2 linked regions of the Variovorax paradoxus B4 genome follow. The protein of the gene in region 1 interacts with the protein of each later gene in a pairwise test. Links are inferred from orthologs where the notes say so. Each region holds a gene or a part of one and is shown on either strand. Other genes may lie near its edges.

Region 1 (15,046 bases):
AAGGAAGACATGAGCTTCATCACCACGCAGATCGGCATGTTCAGCTACTCGGGCCTCAGCAAGGACCAGATGGTGCGCCTGCGCAACGAGTTCGGCGTGTACGGCACCGACACCGGCCGCATGTGCGTGGCCGCGCTCAACAGCAAGAACATCGACTACGTCTGCGCGTCGATTGCCAAGGTCATCTGAGTGACAGCAAAGTGTGAGGGAATCCTTCCTTGACGATTCCTTCACATTCTTGGTCCCGAAACGGCCCTTGCGGCGGGGTCGATGTAGGGGTTAGGCCCCCTGCAATGCAGCGCGTGCGCTGATATATTGCACCGCAACATTCCACTCCCAGACCAGCGATGCTCTATCAACTCTACGAAGCCCAGCGTTCCCTGATGGAACCGTTCTCGGACTTCGCCCAAGCGGCGTCCAAGCTCTACGGCCAGGGCGCCGTATGGGGCCAGTTGCCGATGGCCCAGCGCATGGCCGCCGGCTACGACCTGCTCTATCGCCTCGGCAAGGACTACGAGAAGCCCGAGTTCAACATCAAGTCCGTCAAAGTCGACGGCGAAGACGTGGTGATCCAGGAGGCGGTCGAGCTCGACAAGCCTTTTTGCGAGCTGCGCCGCTTCAAGCGCTTCACCGACGAACCGCACATCCTCAAGACGCTCAAGAGCCAGCCCGTGGTGCTGATCGTGGCGCCGCTGTCGGGCCACTACGCCACGCTGCTGCGCGACACGGTGCGCACCATGCTGCAGGACCACAAGGTCTACATCACCGACTGGAAGAACGCACGCCTCGTGCCCATGTCGGAGGGCGAGTTCCGCCTCGACGACTACGTCAACTACGTGCAGGAGTTCATCCGCCGCCTGCAGGCCGAGTACGGCAACTGCCACGTGGTGAGCGTGTGCCAGCCGACCGTGCCGGTGCTGGCGGCCGTGTCGCTCATGGCCAGCCGCGGCGAACAGCTGCCCCTCACCATGACGATGATGGGTGGCCCCATCGACGCGCGCAAGTCGCCCACCGCGGTCAACAACCTGGCGATGAACAAGAGCTTCGAGTGGTTCGAGAACAACGTGATCTACCGCGTGCCGCAAGGCTTTCCGGGCGAGGGCCGCCGCGTGTACCCGGGCTTCCTGCAGCACACGGGCTTCGTGGCCATGAACCCCGACCGCCACGCCAGCAGCCACTACGACTACTTCAAGGACCTCATCAAGGGCGACGACGCGAGCGCCGAGGCCCATCGCAAGTTCTACGACGAGTACAACGCCGTGCTCGACATGGACGCCGACTATTACCTCGACACGATCCGCACCGTGTTCCAGAAGTTCGAACTCGTGAACGGCACCTGGGACGTCAGGAACCCCAAGGGCCAGATCGAGCGCGTGCGCCCGCAGGACATCCATTCGACCGCCCTGCTGACCGTCGAGGGCGAACTCGACGACATTTCGGGCTCGGGCCAGACCGAGGCCGCGCACAGCCTGTGCACCGGCGTTGCCGCTTCGCAGCGCGAGCACTACGAAGTCAAGGGCGCGGGCCACTATGGCATCTTCAGCGGCCGCCGCTGGCGCGAACTGGTCTACCCCGAGGTGCTGAAGTTCATCGCGGCCCACGACCAGCCCCAGCGCCGCGCCGGTGCGCGCGAAAGCCTGCCGGCCGAAGACCGGATCAAGCCGGGGCGGAACACGGCTGCCGTTGCAGCCAGCAAGAATGTCGCAGCCAGGAAAGCGGCGGCGGTTGCCGCCGTCAAGAAGCCCGCGGCACGCAGGAAGTGAACGGGCTGGCCGCACGCATCCACGATGCACTGCCGCAGACGCAGTGCACACGTTGCGGCTACCCCGATTGCGCAGGGTATGCGCAAGCCGTGGCTGACGGCCAGGCTGGCATCAACCAATGCCCGCCCGGCGGCGCGGAAGGTGTTGCCAGGCTGGCGCGGCTCACCGGCCGCGAGGCGCAGCCTATCGCCCCGCAGTTCGGCACCGAAGGGCCACGCGCCATGGCGGTCATCGACGAAGCCTGGTGCATCGGCTGCACGCTCTGCCTGGATGCCTGCCCGACCGACGCCATCGTGGGCATCAACAAGCGCATGCACACCGTGATCGAAGCGCACTGCACGGGCTGCGAGCTTTGCATTCCGGCCTGCCCCGTCGATTGCATCTCGCTCGAGGTCGAGACGCCGGGCCGCAGCGGCTGGCAGGCCTGGTCGCAGGCACAGGCGGAGGCCGCGCTGGGGCGCTACAAGCTGCATGCCGAGCATCGTCGTACCGACAAGCGCAAGGGCGCGGAAGAAGCGCCCGCCATCGCCGAACCGCAGGCTGCCGACACGCGCAGGCGATCCATCGTCGAAGCCGCGCTGGCGCGTGCCCGCGCCGCCTCGCAACAACGACCACCCGCCGCCAAGCCATGACCCTCGACACCCTGCTCATCTACGTCGTCGCCTCGATCGCACTGGCCGTGATCCCCGGCCCGACGATGCTGCTGGCATTGTCCAACGGCATCGACGGCGGCATGCGCCGCGCAAGCTGGGGCATTGCCGGCGCGTCGCTCGGGAGCGTCACGCTGATCGCGGTGGTTGCGCTCGGGCTCGGCTCACTGCTGGCCGCGTCGGAACTGCTCTTCAACGCGATCCGCGTGGCGGGTGTCGCCTACCTGGTCTGGCTCGGCGTCAAGCTGTGGCGCAGCGACGCAACCGACCTCGGCACGGCGCTGGCCAAATCCGCCATCGAGGTTCGCCCGCATGGCCGCGTCGCGCTCATGCGCAGCCTGCTCGTCGCGCTGTCGAACCCCAAGACGGTGCTGTTCTTCGCCGCTTTCCTGCCGCAGTTCATCGACATCGCCAAGCCGCAGGGCACGCAGTACCTGCTGCTCGGCGCGATCTTCGTGGCGCTCGACACCTGCGTGATGCTGGCCTATGCGGCCGCCGGAACGCAGGCCGTGCGCTGGCTCTCGCGCCGCGGCCTCAAGATGCTGAACCGCAGCTGCGCGGCCGGCATGTGGCTGCTGGCCGCAACGCTGGCCTTCTGGCGCCGTCCAGGTACCTGAACAGCGCGGGGCTCAGCCCTCTTAGCTCTCTTTCGCCTTCTGCGGGCGCTTGAAGAGCAGCAGCAGAACGCCGGCCAGCACCACGGCCACCGCGTACCACTCGAAGCGCGTCACGGTTTCGTTGGCAATCCACACGCCCAGCAGCATTGCGATCACCGGATTGACGAAGGTGTAGCTCGCGGCCAATGCGGCGGGCGCCCTCGCGAGCAGCACCATGTAGGCATTGAACGCGATCAGCGAGCCGAACACCACGAGGTAGAGCCAGGCCGCGGCGGCCTCGGGCCGCGGCGGCCACACCAGCTGTTCGCCGGAGAGGGCCGAGAGCGCCAGCAGCACCACGCCGCCGCAGATCATTTCGCTCGCGAAGCCCATCGCACCGGGCGCGAGCGGCAGGCTGCGCTGGCTCAGCACGCTGCCCATCGACCAGCAGATGCAGGCAATGGAAATCGCCGCCAGCCCCGCGGGCGACGACTGGAAGCCGCTGCCCTGCGTCAGCATCAGCACGCCGATGAGCCCGAGCGCAATGCCCGCCGCCTCCAGCCGCGTCGGCTTCACGCCCCAGATCAGGTTGAGCAGCGCAATCAGCAGCGGCACCACCGCGATGAAGGCCACCACCAGCCCGGAGCCGATCGACACTTCGGCATGGGCCGTGCCGCCCATGCCGCCACCCAGCATCAACGCGCCGACCACGAGGGCATTGCGCCACTGCTCGCGCGAGGGCCAGGCGGCCCCGCGCCAGCGCATCCAGGCAGCGAGCAGCACGCCCGCGAACAGGAAGCGCGAGCCCATCTGAAGAAACGGCGCGAAGCTGATCAGCGCGTACTTGATCGCCAGATAGGTCGAGCCCCAGACCACCCAGGTGGCGGCCAGGCAGAGCCACAGCAGCGGTGGCAGCGCGGTGCGCGCGGGACCGGACGCGGCTTGGGCGGGGGATGCGAGAGTGGGCATGTCGATGTTGTCTTGTTGGTAGAGAAACGCCGTCCATGGTATGAAAGCAATCTTCTCGCAACCATGCACATTTCATGGTTCTTTGCGTTCCGTACCGTCGATTTGAAGGAGTTGCATGGACTTCACCTTGAACCCCGCGCTGGATGCCCACGACACCCGCATCCTGGCCGAACTGCAGGCCGATGCGCGGCTCACCATGGCCGAACTCGGCCGGCGCGTGCACCTGAGCCAGCCGGCCGTGACGGAGCGCGTGAAGAAGCTCGAGGCCGCGGGCGTGATCAGTGGCTACCGCGCGACCGTGAACCTCGGCAAGCTCGGCTACGGCATCCGCGCGATCATCCGCGTGGGCCGCGCCGACTATGCGCGCGTGGTGGAACTGGTGCAGCAGACGCCCGAATGCGTCAATGCCTACAACGTGACAGGCGACGACAGCTGGATCCTGGAGATCGCGGTCATCGACGTGAGCCACCTCGATGCGGTGGTCACCAAGTTCTGCATCCTCACCGAGACGGCCACCTCGATCATCCTGAACCCGGCGCGCGAGCACCAGCCGATGCTGCCGCCTCAGCGATCGGACGTGAAGCCGCCGATCAAGAAGGTGCTCAACGCGTAGACGGTTGCCGTTCGTGCACCAGGTAGGCCATGACCAGATCGACGAGCTGCCGGCGAAACGCGGGTGAAGCGACCAGCCCGGCGCGAGCCGCTGCGTGAATCGCGCCCTCCACGGCGCCCGACAGCACCAGCGCCATGGCCTGCGCACGCGTTGTGGGCTGCCGCCCTCGCAGCGCCTTCACGACTTCCACATAGGCATCGGCGTACGCCTGCTCGAAGCCGTCTGCCGCCTGCGCCTCACCCGTGTGCGCAGGCGCAAGCTCCAGCAGCGCGCGATGCAGGCCCGGCTTGCCCGCGTGCACCGCGACCAGGCCATCGACCAGCGTCTCGGCGCACGCCCTGGGCGCACCCCGGCATGCGCTGGCGGCGCGGAGGGCCGCCAGCACTTCGTCGAGATGATGCCTTCGGATGGCCTCGACGATGGCGTGCTTGTCGGGAAAGTATTGGTAGAGCGAGCCGATGCCCACGCCCGCGGCTTGTGCCACTTGATTGGTCGAGAAGCCGGCCGCGCCGCCGGTTGCAAGAATGCGAGCAGCCGCCTCGACGATGGCATCCACCGTGGCCTTCGAGCGCGCCTGGCGCGGCGCTTTGCGCATGGCGGCCGTGGGTCTGGCAATGCGAGTAGACATGGTGCAGGGGGCGAAGCGACAATGCGAGCAGATTACTCGCATTTTAATCGCAGCATCAGGAGGTTCCACTGCATGCCGTCTCGCTCGCTTCTCCAGCGGCTCTTCGCCTACCGGCGCTGGGCAGACAACGAGCTTCTGGCCTGCCTGGAAGGCCTGGACGCGCAAGCGCATGGCGCCACCAGGGACGCATCGCTGCACCTCGTTCACCACAATCACCTGGTGGACCGCGTCTTCGCCGCCCATCTGGACGGCGAGCCGCACGGCCTTGCTTCGGTCAGCGCCACCGGCACGCTCGCGCTGCACGAGCTGCGCGATCGCAACGACACATGCCTGGCCTGGTACGAACGCTACATCGACGCCGTCTCGCCCGAAGCACTGGCCGAGACCCTGTCCTTCGTCTTCACTGATGGAGACACGGGCTGCATGTCGCGTGAAGAGATGCTGCTGCATGTGCTGACGCACAGCAGTTATCACCGCGGCGAAGCCGGACGCCTGCTGGCGGCAGCGGGCGCCGAGCTGCCCTGGGACACCTTCGCCGTCTTCCTGCACCGGAGCGAACCGGCGCGCCGAAACCTCAGGGCTGGCGCGCCAGCGCGCTGAAGGCGCTCACCACCTCCGGCGGCGCCTGCACCATCTCGATCAGCACGCCCTCGCCGGCGATCGGAAACTCGTCGTTCGCCTTCGGGTGCAGGAAGCAGATGTCGAAACCCGCCGCGCCCTTGCGGATGCCGCCGGGCGCAAAGCGCACGCCCTGCGCGGCGAGCCACTCGACGGCCCTGGGCAGGTCATCGATCCACAGGCCCACGTGGTTGAGCGGCGTGGCGTGCACGGCCGGCTTCTTCTCGGGGTCGAGCGGCTGCATCAGGTCGACCTCGACCTTGAACGGCCCGCTGCCCATCGAACAGATGTCCTCGTCGACGTTCTCGCGCTCGCTCTTGAAGGTGCCCGTGACCTCGAGCCCCAGCATGTCGACCCAGAGCTTCTGCAGCCGCAGCTTGTCGGGGCCGCCGATGGCGATCTGCTGGATGCCCAGCACCTTGAAGGGGCGTGCGGCGGCGGTAGTCATGCGGCGCAACCTTCCGGCTGCTCCTGCACCTGCCGCGCATTGAGGCCGAGCTTGCGCAGCAGCACCGTGTCGGCTTCGACGTCGGGATTGCCGGTGACGAGCAGCTTGTCGCCATAGAAGATCGAGTTCGCGCCGGCCATGAAGCACAGCGCCTGAACGGCATCACCCATCTGCTGGCGCCCCGCCGAGAGCCGCACGCGCGCCGTCGGCATCGTGATGCGCGCGACGGCGATCATGCGTACGAAGTCGAAGGGATCGACCGGCTCCGAATCGGCCAGCGGCGTGCCCGGCACGCGCACCAGGCTGTTGATCGGCACCGACTCCGGATAGGGGTCGAGGTTGGCCAGCTGCGCGATCAGCCCCGCGCGGTGCACCGGCTGCTCGCCCATGCCCACGATGCCGCCGCAGCACACGCTGATGCCGGCGCTGCGCACATGGGCCAGCGTGTCGAGCCGGTCCTGGTAGGTGCGCGTGTCGACGACGTCGGTGTAGTACTCGGGCGCGGTGTCGAGGTTGTGGTTGTAGTAGTCCAGGCCTGCGGCCTTGAGCTGGTGCGCGTGGTGCGGCTCCAGCATGCCGAGCGTGGCGCAGGTCTGCAGGCCCAGGCCTTTCACGGCCTCGACCAGCACCGCCACCTTCTCGACGTCGCGGTCCTTCGGCGCGCGCCATGCGGCGCCCATGCAGAAGCGCGTGGCACCGGCGTCCTTGGCGGCCTGCGCGGCGCGCACCACCTCGTCGACCTCCATGAGTTTCTGCGCCTTCACGCCGGTGTCGAACTCGGCCGACTGCGGGCAGTAGCCGCAGTTCTCCGGGCAGCCGCCGGTCTTGACCGAGAGCAGCGTCGCCAGCTCGATGTCGCCTTCGGGAAAGTGCTGGCGGTGCACCGTCTGCGCCTCGAACAGCAGGTCCATCAGCGGCTTGTCGAGCAGCGCCTGTATCGCTTCGACCGTCCACGGGCCTTGCGGCGCCGCGGCCTTGGTGGGCCGGTGCAGCGTGACCGTCTGTTGTAAATCGTTGGCACCCATCAGTTGAACTCCAGAATGATTTGATCGACCGCGAGCGATTCGCCCTTGCCTGCCGAGATCTTGCCGACCACGCCGTCCTGCGTGGCGAACAATACGTTTTCCATCTTCATGGCCTCGATCACGGCCAGTTTCTCGCCGGCGCGAACCTGCTGGCCCGGCTGCACCGACACCTCGACCAAGAGGCCCGGCATCGGCGACATCAGGAACTTGCTCAGGTCCGGCGGCGCCTTGTAGGGCATCAGCCCGAGCAGGCGCGCGCCTTGGGGCGACAGTACCATCGCCTCGACCTGCGTGCCGTCGTGCGACACGCGCAGCGCCAGCGGGTTCTTGCCGGCCCCGCGCTCGACCTGCGCGGTGAAGGGCCGGTCGTTGACCGTGCCCTGCACGCGAATGGCACCGAGCGCAAAGCCGCTGTCGATCTTGTAGTTTTTGCCGCCCACGGCGACGGCGCTGGCGCCGGTCTTGCCATGGAAGTCGGTGACCGAAACAGGGTGATGCACGTGCTTGCCCTCCGGACCCAGCTCCACCACCACGAACTGCTCGCCCACCTTCACGCCATGGCCTTCGAGCTGCCCGCTGATGCCCGAGGCCCGCGCGCGGTAGCGGCGGTGCACATACGCCGCGAGCGCGATCAGGAACGAAGGATCGGCGTGCGGCACGTCTTCCGCATGAAAGCCGTTGCCGTAGTGTTCGGCGATGAAGCCGGTGTTGAAATCACCCGCCACGAACTTCGGATGCGCGAGCAGCGCGGCCTGGAACGGGATGTTGCTGCTGATGCCGCGGATCACGAAGCCGTTGAGCGCCTCGCGCATGCGTGCAATCGCGTGCTGCCGATCCTTGCCGTGGACGATGAGCTTGGCGATCATCGAGTCGTAGTACATCGGAATCTCGCCGCCGTCGTACACGCCGGTGTCCACCCGCACGCCGTTCAGGTGCTCGGTGTCGCTCGCGAACATGGTCTCGGCCGGCGGCTGGAACCTCACCAGGCGGCCGGTCGAAGGCAGGAAGCTGCGGAACGGGTCCTCGGCATTGATGCGGCATTCGATGGCCCAGCCGTTGCGCTTGACCTCGGCCTGCGTGAGCGGCAGCTCTTCGCCGGCCGCCACGCGGATCATCAGTTCGACCAGGTCGAGCCCCGTGATGCATTCGGTCACCGGGTGTTCCACCTGCAGCCGCGTGTTCATCTCGAGAAAGTAGAAGCTCTGGTCCTTGCCGACCACGAACTCCACCGTGCCCGCGCTCTGGTACTTCACGGCCTTGGCCAGCTGCACCGCCTGCTCGCCCATCGCACGGCGCGTGGCATCGCTGATGAAGGGCGAAGGCGCCTCCTCGATCACCTTTTGATGCCGGCGCTGGATCGAGCACTCGCGCTCGTTCAGGTAGATGACGTTGCCGTGCGAATCGCCCAGCACCTGGATCTCGATGTGGCGCGGCTCCTCGACGAACTTCTCGATGAACACACGGTCGTCGCCGAAACTGCTCAGCGCCTCGTTTCGGCACGAGGTGAAGCCCTCGAAGGCTTCCTTGTCGCTGTAGGCCACGCGCAGGCCCTTGCCGCCACCGCCGGCCGAGGCCTTGATCATCACGGGGTAGCCGATGTCCTTGGCGATCTCGACGGCGCGCTCGGCCGTCTCGATGGCGTCGTTCCAGCCCGGGATGGTGTTCACCTGGGCCTCGTTCGCAAGCTTCTTGGAGGCGATCTTGTCGCCCATGGCCGCGATCGAATAGTGCTTCGGCCCGATGAAGGCAATGCCCTCTTCCTCGACCTTGCGCGCGAAGGCTTCGTTCTCCGACAGGAAGCCGTAGCCCGGATGCACGGCCTCGGCGCCGGTTTTCTTGCAGGCTTCGATGATGCGGTCGGCCTGCAGGTAGCTCTCGCGGCTCGGGGCGGCGCCGATGTGCACGGCCTCGTCGGCCAGCTCGACGTGGCGGGCTTCCTTGTCGGCTTCCGAGTAGACGGCGACGGTGAGGATGCCCATCTTCTTGGCCGTCTGGATGACGCGGCAGGCGATTTCGCCGCGGTTGGCGATCAGGATCTTCTTGAACATGTTCTTCTTCTCCGTGCCGCTCACAGTGGGATGTTTCCGTGCTTGCGCCACGGGTTCTCGAGCTTCTTCTCGCGCAGCATCACCAGCGAGCGGCAGATGCGCTTGCGCGTTTCGTGCGGCAGGATCACGTCGTCGATGTAGCCGCGGGCGCCCGCCACGTACGGGTTGGCGAAACGCGCCTTGTACTCGGCCTCGCGGGCCGCGAGTTTCTCGGGGTCGTTCTTGTCCTCGCGGAAGATGATTTCCACCGCGCCCTTGGCGCCCATCACCGCGATCTCGGCGCGCGGCCAGGCCAGGTTGACGTCGCCGCGCAGGTGCTTGGAGGCCATCACGTCGTACGCGCCGCCATAGGCCTTGCGCGTGATGACGGTGATCTTGGGCACCGTGCACTCCGCATACGCATAGAGCAGCTTGGCGCCGTGCTTGATGATGCCGCCGTACTCCTGCCCCGTGCCGGGCATGAAGCCGGGAACGTCGACGAAGGTGACCACGGGAATGTTGAAGGCATCGCAGAAGCGCACGAAGCGCGCGGCCTTGATGCTGCTCTTGATGTCCAGGCAGCCCGCGAGCACCAGCGGCTGGTTGGCCACGATGCCGATGGTCTGGCCTTCCATGCGCGCGAAGCCGATCACGATGTTCTTCGCGTAGTCGGGCTGCAGCTCGAAGAAGTCGCCGTCGTCCACCACCTTGAGGATCAGCTCCTTGATGTCGTAGGGCTTGTTCGGGTTGTCGGGCACCAGCGTGTCGAGCGAGTAGTCGGGCCGGTCGGCCGGGTCGCCCTGGCCGTTGTTGCCCAGGCGCACCGGCGGCTTCTCGCGGTTGTTGAGCGGCAGGTAGTTGTACAGGCGGCGCAGCATCATCAGCGCCTCGACGTCGTTCTCGAACGCCATGTCGGCCACGCCGCTGCGCGTGGTGTGGGTGACGGCGCCGCCGAGCTCCTCGGCCGTGACGCTCTCGTGCGTCACGGTCTTCACCACCTCGGGGCCGGTGACGAACATGTAGCTCGAGTCCTTCACCATGAAGATGAAGTCGGTCATGGCCGGCGAGTACACCGCACCGCCCGCGCACGGGCCCATGATCATGCTGATCTGCGGCACCACGCCGGAAGCCATCACGTTGCGCTGGAACACGTCGGCATAGCCGCCGAGCGAGGCCACGCCTTCCTGGATGCGCGCGCCGCCCGAATCGTTGAGACCGATGACGGGTGCGCCGACCTTCATGGCCTGGTCCATCACCTTGCAGATCTTTTCGGCATGCGCTTCGCTGAGCGCGCCGCCGAACACCGTGAAGTCCTGGCTGAACACGAACACCAGGCGGCCGTTGATCATCCCGTAGCCGGTGACCACGCCGTCGCCGAGAATCTTCTGCTCGGCCATGCCGAAATCGACCGAGCGGTGCTCGACGAACATGTCCCATTCTTCAAAAGTGCCGTCGTCCAGCAGCAGCTCGATGCGCTCGCGCGCCGTGAGCTTGCCCTTGGCGTGCTGCGCGTCGATGCGCTTCTGCCCGCCGCCCATGCGCGCCTGCGCGCGCTTCTTTTCGAGTTGTTCGATCAGTTCTTGCATGGTGTGCTTCCGAAGCTGTGGTCCTGAATTTCGTGTGTTGTCATGGTCTGGCGGTGATGGCGGCCGCCGCAAGCAGCTGGCGCGCCGCCGTCGATGCGGGCAGCGAGCCCTCCGCCACCTGCTGGGTGAGCTGCGGCAGCAGTTCGCGCACCTGCGCGTGCTGCCTGAAGGCCTGCTTGAGGCCGGCGTCGATGCGTTCCCACATCCAGGCGGTGGCCTGTTTTTCGCGGCGCCTGGCGAGCTTGCCGTTGGCGGTCTGCAGTTGCCTGAATTGCATGACGGCATCCCAGAAGGCATCGACGCCCGTGCCCGCGAGCGCGCTGAGCTGCAGCACCCTGGGCAGCCAGAAGCGCACCTCCGCGCCGCTGTGCGCGTCGTGCACCGCGTGCGCGTGCTCCGGGTTGCCCTGGTGGCCGAAGAGGCGCAGGGCAGAGGTGATCTGTGCCTGCGCACGCGTCGCGGCGTCCTTGTCGATGTCGGCCTTGTTGATGACGACCAGGTCGGCCAGCTCCATCACGCCCTTCTTGATCGCCTGCAGGTCGTCGCCCGCATTGGGCAGCTGCATCAGCACGAACATGTCGGTCATGCCGGCGACGGCGGTCTCGCTCTGGCCCACGCCCACGGTCTCGACGATCACGATGTCGTAGCCGGCGGCCTCGCACACCAGCATGGCCTCGCGTGTCTTCTCGGCCACGCCGCCGAGCGTGCCGCTCGACGGACTCGGACGGATGTAGGCGCGCTCGTGCACCGAGAGCCGCTCCATGCGCGTCTTGTCGCCCAGGATGGAGCCGCCCGAAACGGTGGAGGACGGGTCGATGGTGAGCACCGCGACGCGGTGCCCCTTGTCGATCAGCAGCAGGCCCAGTGTTTCGATGAAGGTCGACTTGCCGACGCCCGGTACGCCCGAGATACCGAGGCGAAACGAATTGCCGGTGCGCGGCAGCAGCGCGGTGAGCAGTTCGTCGGCCTGCGCGCGATGGTCGGCGCGGGTCGATTCGAGCAGCGTGATGGCCTTGGCGATCGCCCGGCGCTGCGCCATGCCGTCCGATTCGGCGATCGCGCGTTCCAGGGCGGCGGAAGCCGGGTTCAGCACGCGTCCCCCGGGGACGTCACGCGCCAGCGGTAGTGCAGGTCGACGCCCTCTTCGCCCTCGAGCACGAAGCCGTGCCGCAGGTAGAAGCGGTTGGCATCGCTCTGCACGAGCGCGGTGAGCTTGATGTCCACCTGCTGTTCGCGCGCCTGCGACTTGGCCCACTCGAGCACCCACTCGCCGATGCCCAGGCCCTGGAAGCCGGTGCGCAGATAGAGGTGGTCCAGCCGCAGCGCATCCGCGTCCTCGGGCTTGAGCGTGACGAAGCCGATGCGCAGCTCGCCGTCGAGCACGATGTGGTGCATGAAGGGCACGACGAATCCGGCCTGCAGCCGCTCGCGCGAGCGCGCCGGGTCGAAGCGCCCCACGCGCTCCAGGCTGGGGCGCATCGCATCGACGCGCAGGGCCAGCATGGCCTCGAAATCGCTGGATTCAACCGGCTGCAGCGACAGCCGCGACAAGAGATCGCCCACGCTCTGCTTCTCAGGCCGAAACCGCCGCGCGAATCTGCTCCAGCACGTCCTTGGCGCTGGCCGGGATGGGCGTGCCCGGACCGTAGATGCCCTTGACGCCGGCCTCGTAGAGAAAGTCGTAGTCCTGCCGCGGGATCACGCCGCCGACGAACACGATGATGTCGTCCGCGCCCTGCTTCTTCAGCTCATTGATGATGGCGGGCACCAGGGTCTTGTGGCCGGCTGCGAGGGTGCTCACCCCCACCGCGTGCACATCGTTCTCGATGGCCTGGCGCGCGCACTCTTCGGGCGTCTGGAACAGCGGCCCCATGTCCACGTCGAAGCCCAGGTCGGCGAAGGCCGTGGCCACCACCTTGGCGCCGCGGTCGTGCCCGTCCTGGCCCAGCTTGGAGATCATCACGCGCGGGCGGCGGCCCTGTTCCTCGGCGAAGGCGTTGATTTCGGTCTTGAGCGTTTCCCAGCCTTCGGCCGAGTCATAGGCAGCAGCGTACACACCGGTCACCTTTTGCGTGTCGGCCCGATGGCGGCCGAATGATTTTTCGAGCGCGTCCGAAATCTCGCCCACCGTGGCGCGCTGGCGCACCGCATCGATGCTGAGTGCGAGCAGGTTGCCGGTGTTGTTCTCGGCGGCGTCGGTGAGCGCGTCGAGCGCGGCCTGCACCTTGGCGGCGTCGCGCGAGGCGCGGATCTTTTGCAGCCGCGCCACCTGCTGCTCGCGCACCATCACGTTGTCGATGGAGAGGCTGTCGATCGCGTCTTCGGTCTTGAGCTTGTACTTGTTGACGCCGACGATCACGTCCTTGCCCGAGTCGATGCGCGCCTGCTTTTCGGCGGCGGCCGCCTCGATCTTGAGCTTGGCCCAGCCGCTGTCGACCGCCCTGGTCATGCCGCCCATCGCCTCGACCTCTTCGATGATGGCCCAGGCCGCATCGGCCATGTCCTGCGTGAGCTTCTCCATCATGTAGCTGCCGGCCCAGGGGTCGACCACGTTCGTGATGTGCGTCTCTTCCTGGATGATGAGCTGCGTGTTGCGCGCGATGCGCGAGCTGAACTCGGTGGGCAGGGCAATGGCTTCGTCGAGCGCATTGGTGTGCAGGCTCTGCGTGCCGCCGAACACCGCGGCCATCGCCTCGATGGTGGTGCGCACGATGTTGTTGTACGGGTCCTGCTCGGTGAGCGACCAGCCCGAGGTCTGGCAGTGCGTGCGCAGCATCAGGCTCTTGGGGTTCTTCGGGTTGAACTCCTTCATGATGCGGCACCACAGCAGGCGCGCGGCACGCATCTTGGCCACTTCGAGATAGAAGTTCATGCCGATGGCCCAGAAGAAGGAGAGGCGCCCGGCGAAGCCGTCGACGTCCAGGCCCTTGGCCAGCGCGGTCTTCACGTACTCCTTGCCGTCGGCCAGCGTGAAGGCCAGCTCGAGCGCCTGGTTGGCGCCGGCTTCCTGCATGTGGTAGCCGCTGATCGAGATCGAGTTGAACTTGGGCATCTTCTGCGCCGTGTACTCGATGATGTCGCCGATGATCCGCATGCTCGGCCCGGGCGGGAAGATGTAGGTGTTGCGGACCATGAACTCCTTGAGGATGTCGTTCTGGATGGTTCCGCTCAATTGGTCCTGGCTCACGCCCTGCTCTTCGGCCGCGACCACGTAGCCCGCCAGCACCGGCAGCACGGCGCCGTTCATGGTCATGGACACGCTCACCTTGTCGAGCGGGATCTGGTCGAACAGGATCTTCATGTCCTCGACCGAATCGATGGCCACGCCGGCCTTGCCGACGTCGCCCGTCACGCGCGGATGGTCGCTGTCATAGCCGCGGTGGGTGGCAAGGTCGAAGGCCACGCTCACGCCCTGCCCGCCGGCGGCCAGCGCCTTGCGGTAGAACGCATTCGACTCTTCCGCGGTCGAGAAGCCCGCGTACTGGCGGATGGTCCAGGGACGCACCGCGTACATCGTGGCCTGCGGGCCGCGCAGGTAGGGCTCGAAGCCGGGCAGCGTATCGGTGTACTTGAGCCCCTGCAGGTCGGCGGCGGTGTAGAGCGGCTTCACAGTGATGCCGTCCGGCGTGAGCCAGTCGAGCGCGCCCAGGTCGCCACCCGGCGCCGACTTGGCGGCGGCCTTGGCCCAGTCGTCGAGGTTGGCAGGCTTGAAGGTGGGTTCGGGTGTGCTGCTCATGAGGGGCTGTTTCGCAGTGTCTTGCAGGGTAGTCGCAAATTCGCCTGCAAGGATTTGCAAGCCGGCCGAGAGTCTAACCGATCCTGTAATTATTAATTCAAACTCGTTTTTGCGGTACAGTCCGCCCCATGTCCGCCGTCACCCTTACCCCCCGCGCCCTCTATGAAGAGGTGGCCGAGCTGCTGCGCCAGCGGATCTTCCGCCGGGAGCTCGAGCCGGGCAGCTGGATCGACGAACTCAAGCTGGCCGAGGAATACGGCATCAGCCGCACGCCGCTGCGCGAAGCCCTGAAGGTGCTGGCGGCCGAAGGCCTGGTGACGATGAAGGTGCGGCGCGGTGCCTACGTCACCGAGGTGTCCGAGCAGGACCTGGCGGACGTCTACCACC
Region 2 (14,881 bases), 1.9 Mb from region 1 along the record:
GCGCAGGTGAAAGGTGCTGGCCAGGCGCGCCCACTCGGGCTGCGCGTAGCGGTGCATCGCCGCATGCTCTTCCTTCAGGTGGCGCCGCAGTTCGGCGATTTCGGCGCGCGTGGCGTTGCGCACGGCCATGCGCACCAGCGCGGCCTCGAGCGCGCGGCGCGCCTCGAAGATCTGCCGCGTTTCCTCGGGCGAAGGCATGGCCACGATGGCACCGCGGTTCGGCCGCAGTTCCACGATGTGATCGTGCGCGAGCCGCTGGAGCACCTTGCGCACCAGCGCGCGGCTGACGCCGAACAGCTCGCACAGCGATGCCTCCGGCAGCTTGGTGCCGGGCGCGAGGCGCTGGTTGGTCACGCCTTCGAAGACCGAGCGGTAGATGCGCTCCTCGATGTCGCTGTGGTCGTCGCTCTTCGTCGCGGCACCGTCGGTGGGCGGCAGCTTGCGCCGGGCGGGGCGCGGCGCAATGGCGGGCTTGGATGGCGGGGATGAGCGGGGCATGGCGCAGGCGATGAGGGAACCCGCCCATTATCGAGCGCGTGCAGCGCGTGCCGGGGCCTATGCAAAGTCCGCGGGCCGGTCCGCCGCGAGCCGCTGCATGTGGGATGCGATCGCACCCGGCGTGGTGAGCCAGATGTCGCCGCGGTCGCGCGCGCGTGCCAGGTGCGCCAGCGCCGTGCGCAGGTGGCGCAGCCGATAGGGCTGCCCCACGATGTAGGGATGCAGCGCGAGGCCCATCACCAGCGGCTGCGCGCGCGACTGCTCGAGCATCTCGTCGAAGTTGTCGACCACCATCGCGCTGAAGTCCCTGGCGTCCATGAGGCGTCCCACGATCATCGGAATGTCGTTGAGCTCCTGCGGATACGGCACCGACCAGATCGAGCCGCCGCCGCGCGTGCGCATGCGCACCGGCTGGTCGTCGTGGCACCAGTTGAGCGTGTAGCCATAGCCGGTCTCGGCCAGCAGGTCGGGCGTCACGGCGCTTTCCGAGATCCACGGCGACAGCCATCCGGCGGGTGCCTGGCCGCTTTCCCGCTGCATGCGTTCGCGGCAGCGCGACAGCAACGCGCGCTCGTGCGCCTCGTCCCATGCGCCCTGGCGCTCCGCGTTGCTGTGGCCGTGGCCGATCAGCTCGTCGCCGCGCGCCACGCAGGCCTGCACCAGCTCCGGGCAATGGTCATAGAGCGCCGTATTGACGAGCGCGCCGGTCGGCAGTGCCAGCGCATCGAACAGTTCGAGACAGCGCCAGGCGCCCACGCGGTTGCCGTATTCGCGCCAGCCGTGGTTCAGCACGTCGGGCTGCGGCGAGGCCGGGCCGATGCATGCGCCCAGGCCGTCGCCGAACGCGAAATGCTCGATGTTGAAGCCGATGTACACGGCCAGCCGTGCGCCGTTCGGCCACGCGTGGTCGGGCCGACGCGTGATGGGGCTGTAGTCGAAGCGGCCGTGCGTGGGCAGCCGCTCGGGCCAGCGTGCCGTCATGCGCCCCGCCTCACAGCACCGCCAGCCCGGCGCGCACCAGCAGCCATTCGGCGCTGTCGTTCCACACGTCCATCCGGCTGATGAGCCCGTGGCGCACCACGTAGCGGTCGACATAGCGGTTGCCCTCGAAGGCGGTGCCGTCGGGCCAGGCGCCGTAGAGCGTGCCGAGGCTGTAGACCACGGTTTCCTCGGCCGTGCCGCCCGCCACCACTTCGGTGTGTTCGATCTTCTTCTTCACCCAGGCGTAGCGCTTCGCATTGAAGGCCGAGGTGTCGCCGGGCGCCTGCATTTCGCGGTTGCCGGTGAAGCGGATGCGGATGTCGGGCGCGGTGAAGCGCGACGCCGATTGCGGGTCGGGAATCATCACGAGGCGAAGGAACTCGTCGACCACTTCGGCGGGCGTGGAAGGGCCCGGCAATGGTGGCGCATCGGAAGAAGCAGGCGTGTTCATGGGTTCTCCAGCATGTGGGCCATGGCGGTGCATGGCGGGAAGCACGACGGTGCTGCAGCAATTCTCATGCCGATTGTTGACGTTATGAGATAAAAATTGTCGACAATCTCTGAGGGCACGGCCGAAGCCGGCGGCTGGGCGAAGCCAGGGCGTCCCCGGCACAATCGCCCGATGCGTTTTTTCAAGGATCTGAGCCTCTCGGCCTTCACCGCGGGCTTCGTCGCGGTGCTCGTGGGCTTCACGAGCTCGGTGGCCATCGTGTTCCAGGCCGCGCAGGCCTTCGGCGCCACGCCCGAGCTTGCGGCCTCGTGGATGTGGGCGCTGGGCATCGGCATGGGCCTGCCTTCCATCGTGCTGTCGCTGTGGTGGCGCAAGCCGGTGATGATCGCCTGGAGCACGCCGGGCGCCGCGGTGCTCGCCGTGGCGGCCGGCAGCTATGGCATGGGCGAGGCGGTCGGCGCCTTCATCGCCTGCGCCGCGCTGGTTGTGCTCGCGGGCGCCACGGGATGGTTCGAGCGGGTGATGAACAGGATCCCGATGGCCATTGCCGCCGCCCTGCTGGCCGGGGTGCTCGCGCGCTTCGGGCTCGACGCGTTCATCGCCGCGAAAACCGCGTTGCCGCTGGTGCTGCTGATGCTCGGCACCTACCTGGTGGCCAAGCGCCTGCTGCCGCGCTATGCGGTGCCGCTCACGCTGCTCGTGGCCATGGCCTTCGTGGCGGCGCGCGGCGAGATGAGCGTGTCCGCGGTGCAGTTCTCGCTCACCTGGCCGGTGTTCACCATGCCGGTGTTCAGCTGGCAGGCCATCGTGAGCCTGGCGCTGCCGCTCTTCATCGTCACCATGGCATCGCAGAACCTGCCGGGCGTGGCCACCATCCGCGCCGCAGGCTACGGCGACCTGCCGATCAGCAAGATCATCACGGCAACCGGGCTCGCCACGCTGGTGCTCGCGCCCTTCGGCGCCTTTGCCCTGAACCTGGGCGCGATCACCGCCGCCATCTGCATGGGCCGCGAGGCGCACGAAGACCCGGCGCGCCGCTACACGGCCGCGGTGAGCTGCGGCGCCCTCTACGTGGTGATCGCCTTCTTCGGCGCGGCGGTCACCGGGCTGCTCACGGCCTTTCCGAAAGAACTGGTCGCCGCCATTGCCGGCCTCGCGCTGCTGGGCACCATCGGCGGCGGGCTGGCTGCCGCGGTGCGCGACGAGCCGCACCGCGAGGCCGCGATCATCACCTTCCTGGTCACGCTCTCGGGCGTGGCCATCGCGGGCATCGGCTCGGCCTTCTGGGGCGTGGTGGCGGGCGCGCTCGCCCTCGCGGTGCAGCAGGCCGGGCGCACAAAGGCCTCCGCCGGCAAGGACATCGCCGCTTCCGGCAACATCGCGCCAGACAGCAGCAACATGGCGGCCGCACCCGGCGCCGGAAAGACTCCCAGATGAAAAACATCCTCTTCGTCGCCGATCCGCTCGATCATTTCAAGATCTACAAGGACACCACCTTCTCGATGATGCGCGAGGCCCAGCGCCGCGGGCACCGCATCGCGGCCTGCCTGCCGGAAGACCTGCAGTGGGTGTCGGGCGGCGTGGTCACGGCCAACGTGCAGCAGATCACGCTCACCGGGGACAGCAAGGCCTGGTACCGCGAGGACATCCGCGAATCGAAGGCGCTGAAGGACTTCGACGCCGTGCTCATGCGCAAGGACCCGCCCTTCGACGCCGAGTACATCTACGCCACCCACCTGCTCGAGCAGGCCGAGCGCGAAGGCGCGCACGTGGTCAACAAGCCGCGCGCGCTGCGCGACCATCCCGAGAAGCTCGCGATCATGGAGTTTCCGCAGTTCACCACGCCCACGCTGGTCACGCGCAGCGCGCAGGCCGTGCGCGACTTCCATGCCGAGCACGGCGACATCATCCTGAAGCCGCTCGACGGCATGGGCGGCATGGGCATCTTCCGGGTGACGAAGGACGGCCTGAACCTCGGCTCCATCGTCGAGACGCTCAACAAGAACGGCGCCGAGACCATCATGGTGCAGCGCTTCGTGCCCGACATCGTGCAGGGCGACAAGCGCATTTTGATCATCGCGGGCGAGCCGGCGCCGTTCGTGCTGGCGCGCATTCCGCAGGGCTCCGAAGTGCGCGGCAACCTGGCGGCCGGCGGCAAGGGCGTGGCGCAGCCGCTCACGCCGCGCAACCGCGAGATCGCCGAAACCGTGGGCCGTGCACTCGCGCCGCGCGGCCTGCTCCTGATCGGGCTCGACGTGATCGGCGACTCCGTGACCGAGATCAACGTGACCAGCCCGACCTGCTTCCAGGAGATCACCGAGCAGACCGGCTTCGACGTGCCGGCGATGTTCATCGACGCGCTGGAGAAAACCCTGCGCCCTGCCTGAGCGCGGGCGCCGCGCCGGCCGGTTCGCGCTGGCGCCGGTCCTGCAGCCGCCGCGAGCGCAGCTTGCGCGCCCAGATGACGATGCCGGTGATCGACAGCATCGCCACCGCGAGCCCCATGGCCGACATCAGGATGCGCCCCGGCAGCCCGAGGATGCGCCCGCCATGCAGCGGCAGCTGCAGCTGCGCGAACACGTCGGCCGCCGTGCCGTGCCACGGCCGGTTGCTGCCGATGAGGTGGCCGTCGCGCCCGTCGAGGTACAGGTTCGACAGGCCCATGCCGTCGCTGTCGTCGTGCGAGGCACGGTCGAAGAACGAGATGTTGTAGAAGCCGCCGCGCGCGTTGTAGAACACGCCGCCCAGCGGCGTGGTCCAGCCGCGGCGCCGGGCCTCGGCCTCGGCCCGGGCCACGATCTCGCGAAAGCCGATGACGGGCTCGATGCGCGTGCCCAGCGGCGCGAGCGGCACCAGCGCCGACGGGCCCGGCGTGGTCTTCGACACCAGCGAGAGCATCGGATGGAACACCTCCCTGTAGAGGTTCAGCGAGAAGGAGGTGAAGGCGATGACGATGATCAGCATCCAGATCCACAGCCCGCCCGCGCGGTGCAGGTCGAAATTGAGTCTGTAGCCGCCGGCCGCCCAGCGCACCGTCCAGGCCGGCTTCCAGCGCTGCCACCAGACGCCCGCGGGCCGGTGCTCCGGATGCACTGGCTGGCGCAGCCGGCGCGGCGTGGTGAGATAGAGCGCGACGAAGCTGTCGAGCAGCCACACCAGCGCCACCGTGCCCATGATCCACCAGCCGATGCGGTCGGTGCCCCACATCGCCGGCACGTGCAGCATGTAGTGGAGCTTGCGCAGGAACGGCATCAGCGTCTCGGGCTTGAGCGAGATCGCGGTCGAGTCGCGGCGGCCGCGCACCTCGGCGCTCACCGGGTCGACGAACACCTGGTTGTAGCCGAGCCTGAAGGGCTCGCCGGTGGCCGGGTCGGTGCGCGGCTGCACGAAGTAGCCGGCGGCGTGGCCTTCCTCGAAACCCAGCGGAAGGTAGGCGACCCGCGCGCGCGCATCGTGTGCCTCGACGGCGGCGGCGAGCTCGAACGGGTCCTTGAAGGGACCGCGGCTCGGAGTGTCGTAGAGCTTGCGGTTGAGCCAGCCGTCGATCTCGTGGTCCCACGAGATGACGGCGCCGGTCAGGCCCGAGACGACGAGGAAGAGGGCCACCGCCAGCCCCGCCCAGCGGTGTACGGCGGTCGCGAGGGCGCGCATCAGAAGTCGATGGTGCCGCTCACCGCGAAGGTGCGCGGTGCGCCGAGGACCAGGTAGTTGGAGCCCTGTGTGCCGCCCACCGACGCCCAGTACGACTTGTTGAACAGGTTGTCGATGCGTGCGCGCAGCGTGAGCGCGCGGCCGTTGCCCAGGTCGACCAGGTAGCGCGCGCCGACGTCGAAGCGCGTCCAGCCCGGGATCTGCTGGGTGTTGGCGGCGTTGGCGTACTGCTTGGAGGTGTACAGCAGGCGCGCATTCAGCGACAGGTTGCGTACGCCCGGCACGTCCCACTCGGCACCGAGGTTGGCCTGCTGCCTGGCCACGCCGATGGCGGTGAGGCCGTCGGTGGCGCCGCCTTGCGTGTTCTTCTGCTTGGCGTCGAGCAGCGTCAGGCCGCCCAGCAGGCGCAGGCCCTTGGTCGGCTGGCCGAACACCGAGAACTCGAGGCCCTGGTTGCGCTGCTTGCCGTAGAGGCCGTAGGTCTGGCCCGAGTAGTAATACGTGGGCTGGTCCGTGGTGAAGAACGCGGCGCTGGCGCCGAGCGTGCCGCCGTCGTACTTGACGCCGATTTCCTTCTGCTTGGCCTGGTAGGGCGCGAACACTTCGCCGGCATTGGTGACCGGGCGGTTGTTCACCGTCGTGCCCGCCACGTTGCCCTTGACCAGGCCTTCGATGTAGTTGGCGTAGGCCGACACGGTCGGCGTGATCTTGAATACGACCCCGGCCACCGGCGTGGCCTTGCTCTTGTCGTAGGCGCTCGTTTCCTTGAGCGTGGTGTAGGCGAAGCTGGTCTGCTTGATGGTCTGGCGGCGCGCGCCGAGCGTGACCAGCAGGCGGTCGTCCAGGAAGGACATGGTATCGGCGATGGCAATGCTCGACGTGTCGATCTTGTCGGTCAGGCGCGGCTCTTCGAGCGTGTTGCCGGTGAAGCTGTTGGCGATCGGGTAGGGCGATGCGGAGGGCGCGTAGATGTTGTTGCGAATGCTGCCGCGCGAGATCGTGTAGGCGTTGTCGCGGTCGTTGCTGTAGGTGGCAGCCGAGGCCACCACGGTGTGTTTCACCGGGCCGGTGACGAAGTTGCCGCGCACGCCGATCTCGGCGGTGCCGATGCGGTCCTTGCGGGTGTTGTTGAAGCGCGTGTTGCTCGTGTTGCCGAACGCATCGGTGAGGGTCGGGTTCGACAGCACGTTGTCTTCGTCGCTGCGGCGCACGCCGCCGGCAGCCCAGGCCGTGATGTTGTCGGTGATGTCGACCTCGCCGCGGAAGGTGGCGAACTTGTCCTTTTCCTTCGAGTAGGTCCAGGGCTGGGCGAAATTGGACCCGGCGTCGGGTGCGCGGGGAATCGGCAGCGTCGAGGAGGGCGTGAGGCTCGGGCGGCCGTCCTTCAGGTCGTAGTTCTGGTAGCCGAAGTCGGCCGACAGCCGCACGTTGCGGCTGTGCCAGTCGAGGCCGATGCCGAAGGCGCTGAGCTGCTGGCTTTCCTTGAACACGCCGGTGCCGCCTTCGCGGCGCACGGCGTTCACGCGCACGCCCAGGCTGTCGTCGGGACCGAAGCGGCGCGCCAGGTCGAGATTCACGTAGCCTTGGCCGCCGGTCTGCACGCCGAAGCCGACGCGGGTGAGCGGCTCGTTGGGGGCGCGCTTGGGCAGCAGGTTGATCGCGCCGCCGATGCCGCTGCCGCCGGGCGCGGCGCCGTTCAGGAAGGTGTTGGCGCCGCGGAACACTTCCACGCGCTCGAAGAATTCGGAGGCGATGTACTGGCGCGGCAGCATGCCGTAGAGGCCGTTGTAGGAGACGTCGTCCGAGTACACGGGGAAGCCGCGCACCACGTAGAGCTCCTGGAAGTTGCCGAAGCCGCGCGCCTGGCGCACAGACGGGTCGTTGAGCAGCACGTCGGCGACGCTCTTGGCCTGCTGGTCCTGGATCAGCTCGTTGGTGTAGTTGGTGCTCGAGAACGGCGTGCTCATCATGTCCTGGTTGCCCAGGATGCCGACGCGGCCGCCGCGCGCCACCTGGCCGCCCGCGTAGGGCTTGGTCAGGCCCTCGGCCGAAGCGTCGGCACTGGCTTCGACGGTGATGGTGGCCAGCGTGCCGTTTGTCGACGGCGAGGCTGCCGGCACTGCGGGAGCCGGCTGCGCCGGGGTGGTCTGGGCAAGGGCCGCCACTGCGTGAAGGGCGAGCAGCGAGGCGGCCACGGTCGGGCGAAGCCGGAGAAACGGAGCAGCGGACATGGAACGGTTCAATCTGTAATGCAAATGAGAACCGTTATTATTCGATAACACAGCCCATGATTTCGAAACTTTCCCGCCATGTTGCGGAAAAGTGTCAGAGAAAAGTTGTCAGTCGAGCGGCTGAGCGGGGCCGCTTCAGAACGGCGCCAGCTGCCCGTCCACGAACACGTGCAGTTCGCCGGGCGCGAAGGCCGTCCAGCGTTCATTGGTGGTGAGCGGCGCGGTCACGACCACCGCCACGCGGTCGTTCGGCGTGGTGTGCTGTGCGAAATCGATCTCGAGGTCTTCGTCCGACAGCTGCGCGGTCACGAAAGGATGGCGCCGTTCCACGTACCAGAGGTGCGTGGAGGCGTGGGCCCAGAGCGCCTGGCCGTTCGACAGCATGAAGTTGAAGGTGCCGTGGCCCGCAAGCTGCGGCGCCAGTTCGCGCAGCGTGAGCGTGAGCTCCTCGATGCTCGGCACGCCCGCATGCGACTTGGCCAGCTCCTGCATGATCCAGCAGAAGGCGTGCTCGCTGTCGGTGTTGCCCACCGGGTGGAAGTTGCCGTGCAGCCGCGGGCGGAAATCCTTCAGGTCGCCGTTGTGGGCGAACACCCAGTAGCGGCCCCACAGCTCGCGCACGAAGGGGTGGCAGTTCTGCAGGTTGACGGCGCCCTGGGTCGCCTTGCGGATGTGCGCAATGACGTTGCGGCTCTGGATCGGGTAGCGCCGGATCAGCTCGGCCACCGGCGATTCGCTCGCGGGCATGTGGTCGACGAAGTGGCGCAGCCCGCGGTCTTCGAAGAAGGCGATGCCCCAGCCGTCGGCATGGTGGTCGGTGCGGCCGCCGCGCTGCGCGAAGCCGGTAAAGCTGAAGGTCACGTCCGTGGGCGTGTTGCAGTTCATTCCAAGCAGTTGGCACATGGCGCTATTAGAGCGCGAGCGCCGACCGCCTGGGGAACCCGGCCGCCCGTTCAGCGCACGAAGCGGCCTTCGGGCGTGACGCGCACCATTTCGATGAAGCGCGAACCGGTGGTGCTGCCGGTCGAGAAATCGATGTCCATGCCGGCCAGGCGCAGCCTGAGGGCGCGCAGCGTCGCATGCAGGCGCGCGCGCGTCAGGTCGCGCCCGGTGCGCTTGAGCGCCTCGATCATCACCAGCCCGTTCAGGTAGCCCTCGAAGCTGCCGTAGCCCACCGGCACCTGCGCGCGCTCCGCCAGGCGGCGGTAGTCGCGCGTGACGGATTCCACCTCGCCCCAGGGATAGGGCATGACCTGCGAGATGGCCAGGCCGCTGGCCTGCAGTTGCACCACCTTGGCCGTGACCTCGCCCGGCACGATCGACATGCCATAGAACATCGGCTTGCTGCCGGCCCCGTAGGTCGCCTTGATCACCTCGCCGGCCACGGTGCCGGCCAGGTACATCAGCACGGCCTGGGACTGGCTGTCCGCCAGCATCTTGCCGGCGGCGGCGGACGTCGAGCCATCGCCCTTCACCGATACCACCGCCGCTGGCGTCTGCTTGTGCGTGGCCATGGCCGCCTCGATCAGCTTCACAGCCTCGACGCCGCCAGGGTTGTCCAGGTGGGCGATCGCGATCTTGCTCACGCCAATGGTCGACAGGTGCTCGACCAGCGCCTGCGCTTCGCGTGCATTGCTGGCGCGCACGAAGTAGGCCGAACCCGCCACGCGTTCGCGCGCGCTGTCGCCCACGCCATAGCCGCCGACGCTGGGTGCACCGCTTTGCTGCAGCACTTTGGCCGCGGCGGCCGTGGTGCCCGAGCCCACGCAGCCGAAGAAGGCGAACACGCGATGGTCGTTCAGCAGCTTGCCGTAGTTTTCGAGCGCCTTCTCGGGCTTCAGCTCGTCGTCCAGCGCCACCAGCTTGATCTTGCGTCCGCCCACGCCGCCCTGTTCGTTGATGGCATCGAAGGCCAGGCCGGCGCCGTTGTGCACGACCTTGATCTGCGAACCGAGCGGGCCGCTCAGGACGGCCGAACTGCCGAGCATGATTTCGGTGTCAGTCACCCCCACCTCGGCGGCCTGCGCGGATGAGAGATGGGTCAGGCCCGCTGCGAAAACTGCCGTCCCGGCGACAAAACTTCTGCGTTGCATGAAACACCCGTCCCATCATGAGCTAACAAATGCTAACAATTAGAAACGATGGGTGCTTAAGTATTACTAAGTGCTTACCCTTGTCGGGTGGGTTGCCGAAGCTGCCAGGCCGCGCAAATGGCAATCGCACACAGCCCGGCCAGCATCAGGAAGACTTCGTCGAAGGCCGCCAGCCGCGCGGGGCTGCTCGCGGCATTGGCCAGCGAATCGCCATGCGCCGCCAAACGCCACTCGAGCATGATGGCGCACAGGCTCACGCCGGCCGCGCCGCCCAGCATGCGCAGGAAGTTGATCGCGCTGGCACCCTGCGGAATCAGCGGCTTGGCCAGCGGCCGCATCGCGCCGAGGTTGAGCGAGGGCAGGATGAAGCCCAGCCCGATGCGCCCGATGATGGCAAACGCCACCAGCAGCCAGAGCGCGCTGTCGAGCCTGAGCACCACCATCAGCGCGAAGGACGCCGCCAGCAGCACCAGCCCGATGCTCACCAGCATCCAGGTCGGCTGCCGGTCGGCCAGCCGGCCCACGCCGGCAATGGTCACGGCCAGCACGATGCCCGCCGGCAGCAGGATGGTGCCCACGTGCGAGGCCGACAGCTGCAGCCCGACCTGCATGTACACGGGCAGCAGGTAGGTCGAGCCGAACAGCGCCGTGCCGTAGATGAAGGCGACCACGCTGCCCATGGCGAACTGGCGGTACTGGAACAGCCCCAGGTTCATCAGCGGTTCGCCGCCGGTGGCCGCGAACCGGCGCTGCCACCAGACGAAGGCGGCAAAGGCCAGCACCGCGGCCGCGAGCAGCAGGCCTGCCTGGACCGGCGAATCGCCGCGCAGCTCGACCAGTCCGTTCAGCAGGCAGAGGGTGCCCACGGTGCCCAGCGCCAGGCCGCGCCAGTCGAGCCCGCTGCCGCGCGTGGCCGCCACGCCGCCGGGCGCCGTGGTGGGCACGAACTTGTAGGCCAGCCAGATCGAGGTCAGGCAGAACGGCACCACCATGAAGAAGATCGAGCGCCAGCCGAACAGGTCGACCAGCACGCCGCCGATGCTCGGGCCGATGGCCGGGGCCAGCACCACGCCCATGCCGAAGATGCCGCTGGCGCGCCCCTGCTCGTGCGGCTCGAAGGCGCGCAGGATGATGATGGCCGGAATGGGCTGCACCACGCCCGCCGCGAGCCCTTCGGCCACGCGCGCCAGCAGCACCAGCGAGAAGTTGTTGGCCACCCCGCCCCCAATGCCGCCCGCCAGCAGCAGCACCATGGTGCCCACGTAGGTGCGCCGGTAGCCGTAGCGCGACAGGAGCCAGGGCGTGGTCAGCATCGAGACCGTCATAGCCACCATGAAGCCCGAGCTCACCCACTGCGCGCGCTCCTGACCCAGCGAGAAATGATGGCTCATGCCCGGAATCGCGACGTTGACGATGGTCGAGGACATGATCGACGCCATCACCCCCACCATCACCGAAAGCAGCAGGTACCAGCGGTAGCGCGGGCCGTGGCGTTCGCGCAGGGTGCCGATGGACGGCGGGGCCGGCGACACGGCTTCTGGCTTGGGGGTGGTGGTCATGGGCGGTGGCCCCGGCTTTCGATGCGGGTCCGTCGTCCTACAAGCATATCGGGCTTTGCTCGGCGAGGCCGGAGCCTGCCCGCCTCACAATGCATCCGCTGTCCCGCACTGCCTCCAGAACAACGACATGGATATTCGAACCGACGATCGAGCCGAGGCCCCCGACCCGGACGCCGCGCCCCACCTCGCGTCCGAGCTTGCGGCGCCGACGGTGAGCCGCGCCTACCGCTGCCAGTGCGGCCGGCCGGTGTTCCTGCGCAACAGCCAGTGCCTGGCCTGCCGCACGCCGCTCGGCTACGTGATCGAACGCCTGGGCGTCGTGCCGCTGGCGCCCGTCCCGGACCAAGACAAAGCGGAAGACGGCGCCGAGCCCGAACTCTTCACCGTGTTCGGCGACCCCGGCGGCCGGACCTACCGCCGCTGCGCCAACCTCATGACCGCCGCCAGCTGCAACTGGATGGTGCCGGCCCCGCGCGAGGGCGACGACCCGTCGTTCAACACCGACGGCCTCGCACCCGGCTACTGCCTGGCCTGCAGCGTCACCCGCACCATCCCCGATCTTTCGGTGGAGAGCAACGGCGAACTCTGGCGCAAGCTCGAGCATGCGAAGCGCCGGCTCATCTCGCAGCTGCTGGCGCTCGGGCTGCCGGTGGTCAGCCGCCATGCCGATCCGGTGCACGGGCTGGCTTTCGACTTTCTCGGCAACATGCCGGGCGGCCCGCACGTGATGACCGGGCATGAACAGGGCGTGATCACCCTCAACGCCGAAGAGGCCGAGGACGCGGTGCGCGAGCGCATCCGGGCTGAAATGCGCGAGCCCTACCGAACGCTGCTGGGGCATTTCCGCCACGAGGTCGGCCACTACTACTGGGACCTGCTGGTGCGGCCCACGCCGTGGCTGGACGAGTTCCGCGCGCTCTTCGGCGACGAGCGCGCCGACTACGCCGCGGCGCTCCAGCAGCACTACGAACAGGGCCCGCCGCCCGACTGGGCCAACCGCTTCGTGAGCAGCTACGCGAGCATGCACCCCTGGGAAGACTGGGCCGAGACCTGGGCGCACTACCTGCACATGGCCGACACCGCCGACACGGCCATGAGCTTTGGCGTGGACGCCACCAACGTCGAGCTCGCGAGCGACCTGTTCACCATGGACGACCTGTGGCAGCCGGGGCATCCCGGCGCCGCCAGGTTCCTGGATTTTCTCAACGGCTGGGTGCTGCTCACCAACGTGCTCAACGAGCTTTCGCGCAGCATGGGCCAGCCCGACTACTACCCCTTCGTGCTGCCGCGCGTGGCCGTCGGCAAGCTGCAGTTCATCCATTGCGTGATCACGCAGCAGCGCGACAGTACGGTGTCCGCGGCGGCTTCGCCCGGCGTACCGCTGCCGCCGGCCCAAAGCCAGCAGCAGGACGCCGCTCAGTCCTGACGAGGCTCGGCAGGCGTTCCCGCGGCGCAGCGGGCGCACATGCAGGCCTTTCCGCGCGATGCCTGGGGCAGGGCCGCGAAAGGCGCATGGCCGAAGTCGGCCGCCATGCACCAGCAGGGCGGCTGCGGCTGGCCGGTTTCGCGCGCGGCTTCCATGGCGCAGCGGTTCTGCTCGCCGCACAGCGGGCAGCGCGTGGCGTCGATGGCAGTGGCCGTTTCCATCACGTCAGGCGAGCTCGAAGGCAGGGAGCTTCCTGGGCACGGCCACGTTCCGCAATGTGGCGTACACCGGCAGGCCGTTGCGATAGGCGGGGTAGTCCTCGCCCTCGATCAGCGGCAGAAGGTAGCGCCTGCACTTGTCGGTGATGCCCCAGCCGTCGTCCGAGATGAAGTCGCGCGGCATGGGTTTTTCGACGTTCGCCACTGCGTCGAGCGGCGCGCTGCCGATGCGGTAGGCATAGGGCGCATCGGAGGTGCGCTCGATGGTGGGCATCACCGCGTTGCGGCCTTCGAGCGCGAGCTCGACCGCGCGCTGCCCCAGCTCGTAGGCCTGCCTCACGTCGGTGGCCGAGGCAATGTGCCGGGCCGCGCGCTGCAGGTAGTCGGCCACGGCCCAGTGGAACTTGTGGCCCAGCGCCTCCTTGACCATCTGCGCCACCACGGGCGCCGCGCCGCCGAGCTGCGCATGGCCGAAAGCGTCGCGCGTGCCCTGCTCGGCCAGGAAGCTGCCGTCGGGGTAGTGGCAGCCCTCGGACACCACCACCGAGCAGTAGCCATGCTGCTTCACCAGCTCGTCGACGCGTGCGAGAAAGCGCGCCTTGTCGAACTCGATCTCGGGGAACAGCACCACCACCGGAATCCCATGGTCGGCCACGAGCCCGCCGGCGGCCGCGATCCAGCCCGCATGCCGCCCCATCACCTCGAGCACGAACACCTTGGTGGAGGTGGCCGCCATCGAGCGCACGTCGAACGAGGCTTCCAGCGTCGACACCGCCACGTACTTGGCCACCGAGCCGAAGCCCGGGCAGCAGTCGGTCAGCGGCAGGTCGTTGTCGATGGTCTTGGGCACGTGGATCGCCTGCAGCGGATAGCCCATCGACTGCGACAGCTGGCTCACCTTGAAGCAGGTGTCGGCCGAGTCGCCGCCGCCGTTGTAGAAGAAATAGCCGATGCCGTGCGCCTTGAACACCTCGATGAGCCGCTCGTACTCGCGCCGGTTCTTCTCGAGCGACTTGAGCTTGTAGCGGCACGAACCGAAGGCGCCCGCGGGCGTGCTGCGCAGCGCCGCGATGGCTTCGGCCGGTTCGGCGCCGGTGTCGATCAGCTCCTCGGTCAGCGCGCCGATGATGCCGTTGCGCCCGGCGTAGACGTTGCCGATGCGGTCCGGATGTTTTCGTGCCGTCTCGATCACGCCGCAGGCCGACGCATTGATGACCGAGGTGACGCCGCCCGACTGGGCGTAGAAGGCGTTGAGGATGGGCATGCGGCCATTCTCCCGCAGCCTCAAGTCAGACGCCAGTGCCCCTGTTTCAGCGCCCGCCCAGGCCCATCGCGCGCGTGATCACCTCTTTCATGATCTCGTTCGTGCCGCCATAGATGCGCTGCACCCGCGCATCGGCATACGCGCGCGTGATCGGGTACTCCCACATGAAGCCGTAGCCGCCGTGCAGCTGCACGCAGGCGTCCATCACCTTGCACTGCAGGTCGGTGGTCCAGTACTTGGCCATGCTGGCGCTGGCGGTATCGAGCTTCTCGGCCATCAGCAGCTCGATGCACTTGTCGACGAACACCTGCGCCACCTGCACCTCGGTCTGCAGCTCGGCGAGCGTGTAGCGCGTGTTCTGGTAGCTGCCCACCGGCTGGCCGAACACCTTGCGCTCCTTCACGTACGCCACGGTCTGGTCGATGGCGGCCTGCGATGCGGCCACCGCGCTGATCGCGATCTGCAGCCGCTCCCACGGCAACTGCTCCATCAGGCAGACGAAGCCGCGG

The links.
Region 2: the proteins of bioB (region 1) and VAPA_RS02565 interact in binary tests that used the Escherichia coli proteins (3 or more experiments, as listed by UniProt). The link is inferred for Variovorax paradoxus B4 from one-to-one orthologs.

What each region holds. Positions count from the first base shown.
Region 1 is NC_022247.1:2,433,805-2,448,850, reverse strand. The notes cover bases 5,297-8,295. They hold bioB (biotin synthase BioB), read right to left. Parts: upstream 7,311-8,295; coding sequence 6,282-7,310; downstream 5,297-6,281. Other genes in these bases: VAPA_RS11315 (acetyl-CoA carboxylase biotin carboxylase subunit), read right to left, coding at 7,310-8,295; VAPA_RS11325 (VOC family protein), read right to left, coding at 5,794-6,285; VAPA_RS11330 (DinB family protein), read left to right, coding at 5,297-5,819. Also shown: VAPA_RS11365 (amino acid aminotransferase), read left to right, coding at 1-189; VAPA_RS11360 (polyhydroxyalkanoate depolymerase), read left to right, coding at 348-1,763; VAPA_RS11355 (RnfABCDGE type electron transport complex subunit B), read left to right, coding at 1,760-2,395; VAPA_RS11350 (LysE family translocator), read left to right, coding at 2,392-3,030; drug/metabolite exporter YedA, read right to left, coding at 3,052-3,978; VAPA_RS11340 (Lrp/AsnC family transcriptional regulator), read left to right, coding at 4,094-4,591; VAPA_RS11335 (TetR/AcrR family transcriptional regulator), read right to left, coding at 4,581-5,219; more of VAPA_RS11330, read left to right, coding at 5,292-5,296; more of VAPA_RS11315, read right to left, coding at 8,296-9,358; VAPA_RS11310 (acyl-CoA carboxylase subunit beta), read right to left, coding at 9,379-10,923; methylmalonyl Co-A mutase-associated GTPase MeaB, read right to left, coding at 10,964-12,016; VAPA_RS11300 (GNAT family N-acetyltransferase), read right to left, coding at 12,010-12,486; scpA (methylmalonyl-CoA mutase), read right to left, coding at 12,497-14,659; VAPA_RS11290 (GntR family transcriptional regulator), read left to right, coding at 14,788-15,046. UniProt on the Escherichia coli protein: Catalyzes the conversion of dethiobiotin (DTB) to biotin by the insertion of a sulfur atom into dethiobiotin via a radical-based mechanism.
Region 2 is NC_022247.1:553,326-568,206, forward strand. The notes cover bases 6,832-9,665. They hold VAPA_RS02565 (class II glutamine amidotransferase), read right to left. Parts: upstream 8,716-9,665; coding sequence 7,948-8,715; downstream 6,832-7,947. Other genes in these bases: VAPA_RS02560 (TonB-dependent receptor), read right to left, coding at 6,832-7,812; VAPA_RS02570 (ABC transporter substrate-binding protein), read right to left, coding at 8,766-9,665. Also shown: VAPA_RS02530 (GntR family transcriptional regulator), read right to left, coding at 1-498; VAPA_RS02535 (polysaccharide deacetylase family protein), read right to left, coding at 556-1,479; VAPA_RS02540 (hypothetical protein), read right to left, coding at 1,490-1,930; VAPA_RS02545 (benzoate/H(+) symporter BenE family transporter), read left to right, coding at 2,102-3,367; gshB (glutathione synthase), read left to right, coding at 3,364-4,317; VAPA_RS02555 (PepSY-associated TM helix domain-containing protein), read right to left, coding at 4,280-5,581; more of VAPA_RS02560, read right to left, coding at 5,581-6,831; more of VAPA_RS02570, read right to left, coding at 9,666-9,818; VAPA_RS02575 (DHA2 family efflux MFS transporter permease subunit), read right to left, coding at 9,980-11,464; VAPA_RS02580 (zinc-binding metallopeptidase family protein), read left to right, coding at 11,592-12,890; VAPA_RS02585 (cysteine-rich CWC family protein), read right to left, coding at 12,881-13,111; VAPA_RS02590 (6-phosphofructokinase), read right to left, coding at 13,116-14,372; VAPA_RS02595 (acyl-CoA dehydrogenase family protein), read right to left, coding at 14,419-14,881.